3 regions of the Holdemania massiliensis genome follow, and region 2 is predicted to be linked to each of the others. Evidence: predicted binding sites of a transcription regulator. Region 2 holds the regulator's gene; each other region holds the start of a gene.
What was found. The regulator Rex, encoded in region 2, represses fermentation and respiration genes when NADH is low (regulators of the CRP and FNR family bind a similar motif). The targets are predictions, from matches to a motif close to GTGAANNNNTTCAC.
Positions count from the first base shown of each region.

Region 1: the regulator Rex is predicted to act here: its motif matches at 2,331-2,344, upstream of gap (type I glyceraldehyde-3-phosphate dehydrogenase).
Region 3: the regulator Rex is predicted to act here: its motif matches at 1,703-1,716, upstream of adhE (bifunctional acetaldehyde-CoA/alcohol dehydrogenase).

Region 1 covers NZ_JAKNTK010000001.1:211,272-215,552, reverse strand. The annotation lists gene MCG46_RS00965 (hypothetical protein) at 1-925, opposite strand, end outside; gene gap (type I glyceraldehyde-3-phosphate dehydrogenase) at 1,261-2,271, opposite strand; gene MCG46_RS00955 (ATP-dependent Clp protease proteolytic subunit) at 2,438-3,019, shown strand; gene MCG46_RS00950 (EAL domain-containing protein) at 3,259-4,281, shown strand, end outside.
Region 2 covers NZ_JAKNTK010000001.1:1,455,176-1,459,456, forward strand. The annotation lists gene tsaB (tRNA (adenosine(37)-N6)-threonylcarbamoyltransferase complex dimerization subunit type 1 TsaB) at 1-460, shown strand, start outside; gene rimI (ribosomal protein S18-alanine N-acetyltransferase) at 457-906, shown strand; gene tsaD (tRNA (adenosine(37)-N6)-threonylcarbamoyltransferase complex transferase subunit TsaD) at 903-1,925, shown strand; gene MCG46_RS06470 (redox-sensing transcriptional repressor Rex) at 1,980-2,600, shown strand; gene asnS (asparagine--tRNA ligase) at 2,855-4,237, shown strand.
Region 3 covers NZ_JAKNTK010000001.1:1,283,763-1,288,043, forward strand. The annotation lists gene adhE (bifunctional acetaldehyde-CoA/alcohol dehydrogenase) at 1-1,685, opposite strand, end outside; gene MCG46_RS05830 (peptidoglycan-binding protein) at 1,920-3,839, shown strand; gene asnB (asparagine synthase B) at 3,958-4,281, opposite strand, start outside.

The sequences.
Region 1 (4,281 bases), 1.2 Mb from region 2:
CGTATTGATCCCGGATGTAATGTAAAGGATAGATAAAACTTTGTGCTAAACTCGCACCATTGTCCGCGGTCACAGCCTGAATCAGATCCTCCGTTCCCTGCAGGATTTTCGCCAGCGGATCAGAGGGTGCGGCTTTCGGCTTTAGAAACCGATCCTGCTGCATCCGCAGGCAGCGGCGCTGCAGTTCATCACTGCTCAGTTTTGCCAGCTGCTTCGCAAAAGCGGATGCTTCTTCCCGGTTCAAGCTCAGGCAGCTGATCAGTGAAACTGGCTGATCTGGTTCAAGCTGAAGCCTAAAGCCGGTAGGATCCACACAAGATTGCGCATTGCACTGAACAGCCAGATACCGCGGCTTCCCCACATAGCGATAAGCATTGGAGATATCCTGAAACAACCGCCGGGGCGCTCCCTGAAAAATCAGCTGATCCGCCTGAACCTGCACCCATTGATCCGGATCGACGGAGGGTGCGTACAATTCACTTTCCGGCTTCACCGGCGTTCCATCCCACCAGAGAAACTCACCATTGCGCGGATCAGTTTCAATCCGGACACGCACAGACAAAGCCGCGGTTGAACGCAGTGTTCGAATCCAGACGCTCTCGCTGATAAACACACTGTCCTCCACCTGCACAGAAGCTTCGCTGTTTTGGCACAGCACATGATAGAATTCACATTGTGCATCCGGCATGCCTGCCCTTTCTTCCTTCCATGGTTCTTCGGCTTCGATCGTAAAGCCAAAGGCCAGATTATTGCAGACATAATCCGGGCCGCTGACCGCGGCTACTGCCGTTTTGCTGCACGGATGGTCAGTCAGCACCGGTTTTCCATGACGTTGGATTTCTACACCCAGTCCGGCTGTGATCAATACCTGACCATTGCCGATCACATATCCATTTTCCAGCTTTATATCCCTGTTCTTTTGCATGGTGCACTTCCTTTCTGCCCGGCATGGCTTCTTCACCCGACCTCATGTTTCTGATTGATCTGTAATCCCTCAATCTCACCGAGTTGTTTGACCCACTTCAAAACACGGTCATGAACAATCCTGACAGAATGAGCCATTCCCTATGCCTTTTATTGATCATACCATATTCAATTTGATCAGGAATAAAATTTCCGGGTTTTCTTCTGCCGCCGTTTTCTTGGTGCAGATATTTCGCGATACATCACCTGCTTTTCTGATCGTTCTTTCCGCAAATTCACAAAAAAATGAGCCGACATTGCATCAGCTCATTCTTCTTTATTCTGTGTTGTTCGCTCTTACAGTTCAGCGAAATATTTGATTGTACGAACCATCTGGCTTGTGTAGCTGTTTTCGTTATCGTACCAAGAAACAACCTGAACCTGATAGGTTTCGTCATCAATCTTTGTAACCATGGTCTGTGTTGCATCAAACAGAGAACCATAAGTGATACCGATGATATCGCTGGAAACCAGTTCTTCTTCAGTATAACCGAAGGAAGCGTTAGCCGCAGCCTTCATGGCAGCATTGATGCCTTCTTTTGTGACGTCTTTGCCCTTAACAACCGCAACCAGCAGAGTTGTTGAACCTGTCGGAACCGGTACACGCTGAGCAGAGCCGATCAGCTTGCCGTTCAGTTCTGGGATAACCAGACCGATCGCCTTCGCAGCACCTGTGCTGTTTGGAACGATGTTGATGGCAGCAGCGCGGGCACGACGCAGATCCCCTTTGCGCTGAGGGCCGTCCAGAGTCATCTGATCGCCTGTGTAAGCATGAACTGTGGTCATGATACCGCTGACGATTGGAGCATATTTGTTCAATGTGTTCGCCATTGGAGCTAAGCAGTTTGTCGTGCAGGAAGCAGCGGAAATAACTGTGTCTTCCTTTGTCAGAACGCCTTCGTTAACGCCGAAGACAACGGTCGGCAGATCGTTTCCAGCAGGAGCGGAAATAACGACTTTCTTTGCGCCAGCTTCGATATGAGCGGAAGCCTTCGCTTTCGATGTATAGAAGCCTGTGCATTCCAGAACAACATCGACACCCAGTTCACCCCAAGGCAGTTCTTTCGCATCAGCCTTAGCATAGATTTCGATTTCATGTCCGTCAACGACGATTGAAGATTCCTTCGCTTCAACGGTATGGCCTGTGAAAGGGCCCTGAGCTGAATCATATTTCAACAGATGAGCTAACATTCTAGGGCTTGTCAGATCGTTGATGGCTACAACTTCATAACCTTCGGCAACAAACATCTGGCGGAAAGCAAGACGTCCGATGCGTCCAAAACCATTAATCGCAACTTTTACTGTCATTTTATAGACCTCCTTATGACACGACTTAATTATAGTGTTTAAGGCGTTAAATGTCAATTGTGAATGACTTCACTTAGCCATTTTCACGATTGCTTTACAATTTTTTGATTCCCAAGTATTGACGGGCTGAATTCTGGCATACTGTAAAAGGAAAGGAGTCTTCTCCATGACCTTAATTCCTACGATTATTGAACAGTCCGCCCGCAGCGAGCGGGCTTACGATCTGATCTCCTGCCTGCTGAAAGAGCGGATCATCCTGCTGACCGCACCGATCGACGATACGGTATCCGGCAACCTGTGCGCCCAGCTTTTATATCTGGCCTCCCGCTCAGGTCAGGATATTCAGCTGTATATCAATTCCCCCGGCGGCAGCGTCAGCGCCGGTTTGGCGATTTATGATACGATGCGCTTAATTCGCTGCGATGTCTCCACCATCTGCATGGGCATGGCCGCCAGCATGGCTGCCGTTTTGTTAGCCGGAGGCACCCGTGGCAAGCGCTTCGCCCTGCCCAACAGTGAAATCATGATCCATCAACCCTTAGGCGGTGTTCAGGGACAGGCCGCTGATGTGAAGATCGCCGCTGAGCATATTCTCCAGATTCGCCAGCGGCTCAACACCCTGCTGGCAGCGGATACTGGCCGCAGCCTGAGGGAAATTTCCGAGGACAGTGACCGCGACCGGTATTTCAGCGCTGAGGAAGCGAAGAATTACGGCCTGATCGACGATCTGGTACACAAGCAGAAGTAAGTCTTTCCGCCTTCGGGCGGTTTTTTTGTTATTGACTCAGCTTTTTCCCAAGCTTTCCCGGAAACGAGCCGCGGTTTGCGCCTTTCGAAGCGATCTGAAAAGCAGCCTGATTTTGAGCCTTTTCCGCGGTTCTCTCATTTCTGTTTTGTTTTTCGCCGCTTGCTGGTTTTCCGCCTGAGGTTATGCTATTCTTATGATGATAAAATACGGATATGATATTGAAAACGAGGTAGGATAGAATGGAAAATCCCACTTTTAGAATCAGTGAGTTCTTTAAAAAAACGGCCGAGGCGGTATTGCTTCAGCGGGATCTCAAGTCGTTTAAAACAGTCTTAAGCGAAACACTGCTGTGCCGCGGCATGGATGGGGAATCGCCGCTGGGCCGCGAAGATCTTTTGCTCTGGCTGAACCGCTATTACCGTCAAACTCCGCAGCCCCTTCAGCTGCATTGGATTCATATTGAAGTTCTGCGGAAACAGCCGCACCTGTGTGCCTTGTTCGCAGCTTTTCAGCTCGACTATCCCGACCGTCCTTCAATCCGGATTCAGCTGCGTCTGGAAGCGGAAACACCGCAGTTTTCAATCCTGCTATTGGATCTGGATCTGCCCTCAGCCTTAAAGCTGCCGAATGTGGGCGGCAGGGCTCCGCAGCCTTCATTTACAATGCTGGAAGCGGCGATTTATCCGGAAATGATCGGAGTTTATTGGGAAGAAAACCTGCCGTTATTCTATATCAGCTCATCTTTATTAAAAGCCTTGAACTTCACCTATGATGAATTTTATCTGCAATGTCAGGGACAGCTGGATCTGCTTCTTTATCCCGACGATGTCGGTCCGGCTAAAGCTCAGGCCCGCCAAGCGCTTCAGCAAGCCAACCAGTTTGAACTTACGCTGCGTTTAACCTGCCGGGACCGTTCCGTTTTATGGCGGCAGTGCCGGGGTTTCCGCTTTTTGACCGATCAGGGCCGAATTGCGGTGCTGCTTTTTTTCTCCGACATTCAGACAGCGATGCTTCGCCAGAGCGAACTGCAGTCAGAGCTGAATACTCTGCAGCAGCGAAACGCGGAAATGGCAATGCTGACCGATCATCTGCCTGGCGGCATTTGTCTGGTCCAGGTGGACGACGCGCTGACGCTGCTGTATGCGAATCTGCGGTTCTATGGGATTCTTCAGCGAAGTGCCGATCAGATCCGCAGCACCTTTCATAATGAACTAAGCCGGCTGATTCCAAAGGAAGATCACAAGCGTGTCCTGCGTCAGATC
Region 2 (4,281 bases):
TCTGTCACCCAAGGCGATTGACCAGGTCGTTGTGACGAAAGGTCCTGGCAGCTATACTGGGGTACGAATCGCGATGACGGTGGCAAAGGTCTTGTGTTCGACTGCGAACTTGCCGCTGTATGCACTTCCAACGCTGGAACTGATCGGCGCCGGTAAGACAAAGGCAGCTGTGCTGCTGGATGCCCGCAGCCAGCGGGCTTATTTTGGAATGATTGAAAACGGCCGGCTGAGCGGAAAAGAAGAAGTCCTTTCCCTCAGCGAAATTCAAGCCCGTATTGACAATGCCGATGGATTGGAACTGGTCGGCGACTGTTCTTTGTTAGGGTTGGAAGATTGTTACCCGGACCTTGCGCAGGCCTTCCTGACGACTCGCTCACAATGGCAGAGAGTCGAGAACGTCCATTTATTAGTGCCGGAATATCTCAAATCGGCTGACGATTATCTGGTAAAAAAAGCATGATTCGGAAAATGACGCTGGACGATTTGGAAATTGTCTGTGAAATGGAGCTGCGCCTGTTTAGTTCGCCCTGGCCGCGGGAAAGCTATGAGTATGAGCTCAAAGAAAACCCCTATTCCCATCTGTTCGTCGCTGAGAATGAAACGGGGACGATCGTAGGCTATGCGGGTGTCTGGACGACCTTTGATCAGGCTCAGATTACAACGATTGGCGTCGATCTTCCGTATCGTCGGCAGCATTGGGCCTCGCAGCTGATGGATCACATGCTGGGGGTGGCCGCTGAACAGGGCTGCGAAGTGATTTCACTTGAAGTGCGAGTGAGCAACATTCCAGCTTTGACATGTTATAAAAAATATGGTTTTGAAATCATCAATATCCGGAAGGGCTATTATCAGGACAACCATGAGGACGCTTATTTGATGATGAAACCAATAGGAGGAAGTTTATGAAACGAAATTTAATCCTGGCGATTGAGTCCAGCTGTGATGAGACAGCCGCAGCGGTGGTTGAGGACGGCTCTAAGATCTGTTCCAATATTGTTTCTTCGCAGATTAATGTCCATAAAAAATACGGCGGGGTTGTCCCGGAAGTTGCATCACGAATCCATGTTGAAAATATTTCCGTCGTGATTGAAGAAGCTCTGTCCCAGGCAGAAGTCACAATGGATGATATTCTGGCGATTGCGGTTACCCAGGGACCCGGGCTGGTGGGTTCGCTGCATGTCGGTGTCCAGGCAGCCAAAACGCTGGCCTGGTATTATGATAAACCGCTGATCCCGCTGCATCATATTATCGGTCATATTTACGCGAACCGCTTTGTGGATGAGCTGCGTTTTCCAATGATCGCACTGGTTGTCTCCGGCGGGCATACCGAACTGGTCTGGATGAAAGAGGAATGGTCGTTTGAAATTCTCGGCACAACGCAGGATGATGCGATCGGCGAAGCTTATGACAAAGTTTCCCGGGTTATGGGAACAGGTTATCCAGGCGGTCCGGTGATTGACAAAATGGCCAAGCAGGGACATCCGCATTACACATTGCCGAAACCCAAAACAGAGAAACCACTCGATTTTTCATTCAGCGGGCTGAAATCGGCGGTGCTGCAGCTGATTGACCGGGAAGGCAAAAAAGGCGAGGAATTGAATAAAGAAGACTTGTCCTATGCTTTCCAGGAAGCTGCGCTGGATACTCTATTAAAAAAGACGATGGCCGCGGTGAAGGAATTCAAACCGAAGCAGGTTGTTCTGGCCGGCGGAGTTGCGGCCAATTCCCGGCTGCGTGAAAAAATCTCAGAAATGATTTTAGAAACTCCGGATGTGCATCTGACGATCCCGCCGTTATGGTGCTGTACAGACAATGCTGCGATGATTGGAGCGGCCGGCTGGACCGCCTATACACACGGTTTAACCGGGTCGCTGGACATCGCTGCGAACCCATCCATGGAAATTGAAACAAGTTCAATTCATTAAATCATTCACAATTTAAAACAAGTGTGCTAGAATAATGCAGAAGGGGTTGATAGTATGCCAACAAAGTCAGTCCCTAAGGCTACACTGCAGCGTTATCCGATCTATCTGAAAGCTTTGCGCAAACTTAAGAATTCCGGCGTAACCCGGATCATGTCCAAGGAGCTTTCGGAATATGTGGCTATTGAGTCCACGACGATCCGCCGAGATTTCTCATTTTTAGGATCGTTAGGGAAGCAAGGCTATGGCTATGACGTTGACCGCCTGATTGAAATATTCAACGAACAGTTGGGCATGGGATTCGATGAGAAGATTATTCTTGTCGGAGCAGGCAACCTTGGGAAAGCTTTAATGAATTACAATCGCTGGAACCATGTTGTCGGCGAGATTGTATGTGCCTTTGACATCCGTCCGGAGTCTGTCGGAAAGACACCGATTCCGGTTTACCACGTCGATGAAATGAAGGATAAGATTCCGGAAGGATGCCGGATTGCGATCCTGTGTGTTTCATCCAATGTTCAAGATGCTGCAGATCGTTTGATCGAATGCGGCATTACTGGTATTGTTGATTTCTCACATGAGCATTTCCAGGTTCCTAAGGGCGTTCTGGTTAAGCCGATTGATGTCGTTTCAACGATTCAGGAACTGGTTTTTGAAACCAACAACATGAAAAAGTAGAAGGCAGCGAAAAGAGAACGATCCTCATACTGAAGCACAGCGAGCCGGGCAGGGTGAAAGCCGGAGTTCAGTCAGGGAATGCGGAACACTCTGGGAGCCGGATCGGAGAACTGACAGTAGACGATCCCGTCGGCGGCGTTAACGCACCCTGAGGCTCAGTGTTTTTTAACCTTTGAGCGAATGAGGATGGCACCACGTTGATTGACGTTCCTTAAGTGAGGAACGTTTTTTTTATAAAACAAAAGGAGAAAAGTATGCTTACATTCATGACCGTCAGAGAACTCTATGAGATGGCTTGTTCCGGCAGCACAATGGAAACCGATCAAATCGAGTATGCCCAGCTGCAGGGATGGGTCAGAACTAACCGCAACAACGGCTCGATCGGCTTTATTGAGCTGAACGACGGCACCTATTTCCGCAACGCTCAGCTGGTCTATTCTTCCGATTTGGCCAATTTTCAGGATGTATCCAAATATTTGACAGGCACGGCTTTAACCGTAACCGGAAAGGTTGTGCTGACGCCGCAGGCCAAGCAGCCTTTTGAGCTGCAGGTCACGGAAGTGATTTTAGAAGGCGCCTGCGACAATTCCTATCCACTTCAGAAAAAGCGTCATTCGTTTGAGTACCTGCGTGAAATCGGCCATCTGCGTCCGCGCAGCAACACATTCAACGCAGTATTCCGCGTCCGTTCCGTACTGGCTATGGCGATTCATGAATTCTTTCAGGATCAGGGCTTCGTTTATGTGAACGCACCGATCATTACCGGCAATGATGCCGAAGGTGCAGGTGAGGTTTTCACGGTGACTACGCGCGAGGACGGCAATTATGAAGAAGATTTCTTCGGCAAGAAAGCCAACCTCACTGTTTCCGGACAGCTGCAGGCAGAGGCGTTTGCGATGGCATTCCGCGACGTTTACACCTTCGGACCGACCTTCCGGGCTGAAAACTCCAACACGACAACGCATGCTTCGGAATTCTGGATGGTAGAACCGGAAATCGCGTTTGCGGATTTGGAAGATGATATGGATTTAATTGAAGATATGATTAAATACTGTATTCAGTATGTTATGGATAACTGTCCGGAAGAGATGAAATTCTTCAATCAGTTTATCGACAATACGCTGCTGGATCGGCTGAATCATGTTTTGAACAGTGAGTTTGTCCGGATGCCGTATACGGAAGCGATTGATCATCTGTTAAAAGCGACGAAGAAATTTGAAAATCCAGTTTCTTGGGGAATGGATCTGAATACAGAGCATGAACGTTATTTATGTGAAGAGGTAGTCAAAGGACCGGTCTTCTTGATCGACTATCCGAAGGATATCAAAGCCTTCTATATGCGGATCAACGCGGATGGAAAAACCGTGGCGGCCTGCGATTTGTTAGTCCCTGCGGTGGGTGAGCTGGTCGGTGGCTCTCAGCGTGAGGAACGGCTGGACGTCCTGCAGAATCGAATGAAGGAAATGGGCGTCCATGAGGAAGGTCTGCAGTGGTATCTTGATCTGCGCCGGTATGGCGGATGTCAGCACGCCGGATTCGGTCTGGGCTTTGAACGCTTCATCATGTATGTCACGGGAATGCAGAACATTCGCGATGTCATTCCCTTTGCCCGGACACCGAAAAACTTGTTGTTTTAATTCATGCGTAAAACAGAAAGAGTTGAAAGTCATCTCAAGTTATG
Region 3 (4,281 bases), 170 kb from region 2:
ATGCCTTTTGCAGCGTCCATGGAAGAACCACCGCCGATCGCAATGATCGTATCCGGCCGGAATGCCTGCATCAAGCCCAAGCCTTTCTTAACGGTCTGAATGGAAGGATCCGGTTCTACGTCGCAGAACAGCTGAACCTGAACTTTGTTGCGGCGCTGTTCCAGCTGATCGGTCACGCGGGTGACATAGCCCAGATCAACCATCGAACGGTCAGTGACGATGAAGACCCGTTCAACATCCCGCATGCTGTGCAGATATTCGATGGAATCTCTCTCAAAGTAGATCTTGGACGGAACTTTAAACCATTGCATATTGTTTCTCCTCTTGCCGATCTTCTTGATATTCAGCAGGTTGATCGCGCTGACGTTATCCGAAACGGAGTTATGGCCATACGAACCGCAGCCTAATGTCAGGGAAGGAATGAAAGCATTGTAGACGTTGCCAATACCGCCGAAGGTACTCGGTGAGTTCCAAATGATCCGGCAGGCTTTGATCCGTTCGCCAAACCGTTTCGCCAGATCGGCGTTAGCGGTATGGATCGCGGCGCTGTGACCAATGCCGTTGAACATGACCATCGCTTCCGCTTTATCGAAGCCGTCATCGACGGAATCTGCTTTCAGCATCGCCAGAACCGGAGATAATTTTTCCCGTGTCAGCGGTTCGTTCGGTCCGACTTCCTTGCATTCCGCAATGATGATGCTGGTGCGCGGATTGACCGTGAAGCCTGCCCGTTCGGCAATCCAGGCCGCCGACTTGCCGACGATATCCGGATTCAGCTTCGCCGCACCGACATTTTTGGAGAAGGCTTTGACACCGAACATGTATTGTTCGAGCATTTCTTTTTCTTTTTTATTGGCATAGTGGACGTTGTAATTCTTGAATTGATCTTTGACGTCGTCATAGATTTCCTTGTCGACGATGACTGCCTGTTCCGAAGCGCAGATCATGCCGTTGTCGAAGGCTTTGGATAAGGCGATGTCGTTGACCGCCTGCTTGATATCGGCCGTCGTTTCAATATAGGCCGGAACGTTGCCGGCACCGACACCTAAGGCTGGCTTGCCGCAGCTGTAAGCCGCTTTGACCATCGCGTTGCCGCCGGTCGCTAAGATCGTCGCGACACCCGGATGATTCATTAATGCGGAAGTGGCTTCCATGCTTGGATGTTCGATCCACTGAATGCAGTTTTTCGGAGCTCCGGCTTTGACCGCTGCTTCATAGACAACTTTGGCGGCAGCGATCGAGCACTGCTGCGCATTGGGATGAAAGCCGAAGATGATCGGGTTGCGGGTTTTCAGGCAGATTAAGCTTTTGAAAATCGCGGTTGAGGTTGGATTGGTAACCGGGGTAACGCCGGCGACGACGCCGACTGGTTCTGCCACATAGGTCAGACCCTGGACTTCATCTTCCTTGATCACGCCGACGGATTTCAGATGCCGCATGTGGTTCACTACATATTCGCAGGCAAACAGATTCTTAGTGGCTTTGTCTTCAAAGACACCGCGCTTGGTTTCTTCGATTGCCAGCTTGGCCAGCTCGCCATGTTTGTCCAAAGCCGCGACAGAGCATTTAGCGACAATGTAATCGACTTGGTCCTGATCCAGTTTCAAAAAATCATCCAGGGCCTTCAAGCCGTTTTCAACTAACAGATTGACTTCTTCCTGAGCGGGGCTAAGTTTTTCTTCCATCTGAATTTCCTCCTATTGTGAAATCTTTCACTCACTTACGGATGTGATTATAGCATGCCGGATTTTGTCTGACAATAGGGTAATGACAACATTTTCACAAGTAAACGGTTACATCTGAAAAAAGTTTTTGAGTATGCGCTTACATCGAAAAACCTTGAGAAAAAGGCAATTTTAAGCGTGCCAGCCCAGTTGAAAAACGGTAGCTTGCATATTGTAGCAATGGAGGTGACAGCGATGCAGTATGGTACTTTAATTGTTGAAGTAACTGTCGCTCAGCAGGCGTTGCCGATTGAAGGGGCTGAGATTATCGTCACGAATGATGATCAGTCCGTGGATCTGCACCTAAGCAGCGGAGCGAATGGTAAAAGTCCTGTGATCCGGATTGAAGCACCGGATCGGGAATTGAGCTTGAATCCAAACAATCAGGATATCCCGTATGCCAAGGTTCATGTAACGGTGGGCAAAGCCGGCTTTGCGACCCGAACGTTTCGCAACGTTCAGATTTTCGCTCAGGAGGAAGCGCTGCTTCAGGTTGATCTGTTAAGCGCAGATGAGGAGCTGGCTCCGCAGTTTGAGGAGTATCTTGAAATTCCGGAGCATGCCTTAACCCGAGCCATGGCTCGTTCCTGCGGTTGTTCGCGCGGGGGATGCTGCGGTTTCAGCGACAGCGTCAGTGCTGGGGATGCGGAGGAATCGATCGCTCCTTATGTATTGGATTATCCGATCATTCCGAAATATGTGACGGTTCATTTAGGCCGGCCGACAGCCAGCGCACAGAATGTAACCGTAACCTTCAAGGACTACATTAAAAATGTAGCGTCCAGCGAAATTTATCCAACCTGGCCAGAACAAAGTCTGCGTGCCAATATCTATTGTCAGATTTCTTTGTGTTTGAACCGGGTGTATACTGAATGGTACCGCAGCCGGGGGTATTCGTTCGATATCACCAATAGCACGGCGTTTGATCAGTATTTTGTTTACGGCCGGGATATTTTTACAAGTATCAGCAAGGTTGTCGATGATATTTTCAACGAATATATCCGTAAGGTCAACACGGTGAATCCGTATTATGCGGAGTATTGTGACGGACGGCAGGTTTGGTGCAAAGGTTTGAAGCAATGGGGAACGGTGGACCTGGCGAATAAGGGCTACAATGCCTTTGAAATTCTGCAGAACTATTATGGTCAGGATATCGAATTGATCGACACCAATCGCATCGAAGGGGTCAGCGGATCTTTCCCGGGACTGAATCTTCAGCGTGGGGTCCGCAGCGACAGCGTAGCGATCATTCAGAATCAGCTCAACCGCATTGCAGTGAATTATCCGAATATCACGCCGACCTATCCGGTTGACGGTATTTTCGGAAGTGGTACGGAAAATGCGGTTAAAGCCTTCCAGCGCCAGTTTTCACTGACTGCGGACGGGATTGTTGGCAAGGCAACCTGGTATAAGATTTCTTATATTTACGTGGCCGTTAAAAAATTAGCGGAGCTGACCTCCGAAGGGGTTGAGGAACGGCTGCCGGGCGTTTATCCGGGTCGGGCAATCCGCCAGGGCGACCGCAATGTCTATGTGCAGGAAATCCAGTTTTATCTGCAGAAGATTGCCTTGTTTACCTCAAGGGTACCTACCGTGAAGATTGACAGCAGCTTCGGGGCAACGACCAAAGCCGCGGTTGTGGCTTTTCAGCGCTTGGCGGGAATCAGCGCGGATGGCATTGTCGGGCGTCAGACCTGGGATATTTTAGTCCGGGCTTATCGTGAAACCCAGGCGATTCAACCGCCGAGTGCTCAGATGATCCCTCCTTATCCGGGGACAGCGCTGCGTTTGGGCAGCCGAGGTGAAAATGTCAGCATCGTCCAATGGTCGCTGAACATTATCAATCAGGGCTGGGGCGTTACGAACCAGCTGAGTGTTGACGGTATTTTTGGTTCCGGAACCGAAGCGGCGGTTATCGCTTTCCAAAGACGAGTAGGATTGACTGCCGATGGTGTTGTCGGTCGGCAGACATGGAATGCAATGTCAGAACAGTACAGCATTGCGACCAACAATGCCGTAGCTTTATCGGAACAGAACTTTGAATTATATCGATTCTTGTATGAGAATTATACAAGTCTGATGTATGCGATGGACAACCATCAGCCAAATCTGTAATCAAAGATTAAGTCTGAAATTCACGGTATAGTCATGAATGACTATACCGTTTATTCGTGAAAGCATTTTCGTTTTCTTATGGACGAATTCAGATCTGTGGTTCAGTGTCCGCGTATCCTTAGTTCCCGCTGTTTCCATAGTTGGAAAGATAGCGGGCGCTGGGATCCTGGACCTGACAGCCTGGCCAATCTGGGTTTGGCATCCAGTAGGCGGGAATCAGCTCTGCCAGGCCGGGATAGTATTTTTCAAAGATTTCCCGATAGCACAGGCTTTCCTTCGTATAGGGCGGGCAATAGGCATAACGTTTTGCCCGCGCTTGAAATTGAGCGTCGGGATAGAGCGTCTCGGCATATTGTTTTAAATCCTCGACCAAAGAATGGCCTACTGCGTCGCTGAAGGCGGCCTTGTCCCGGAACAGAATGGTTTCAGGGAGCAGATGATC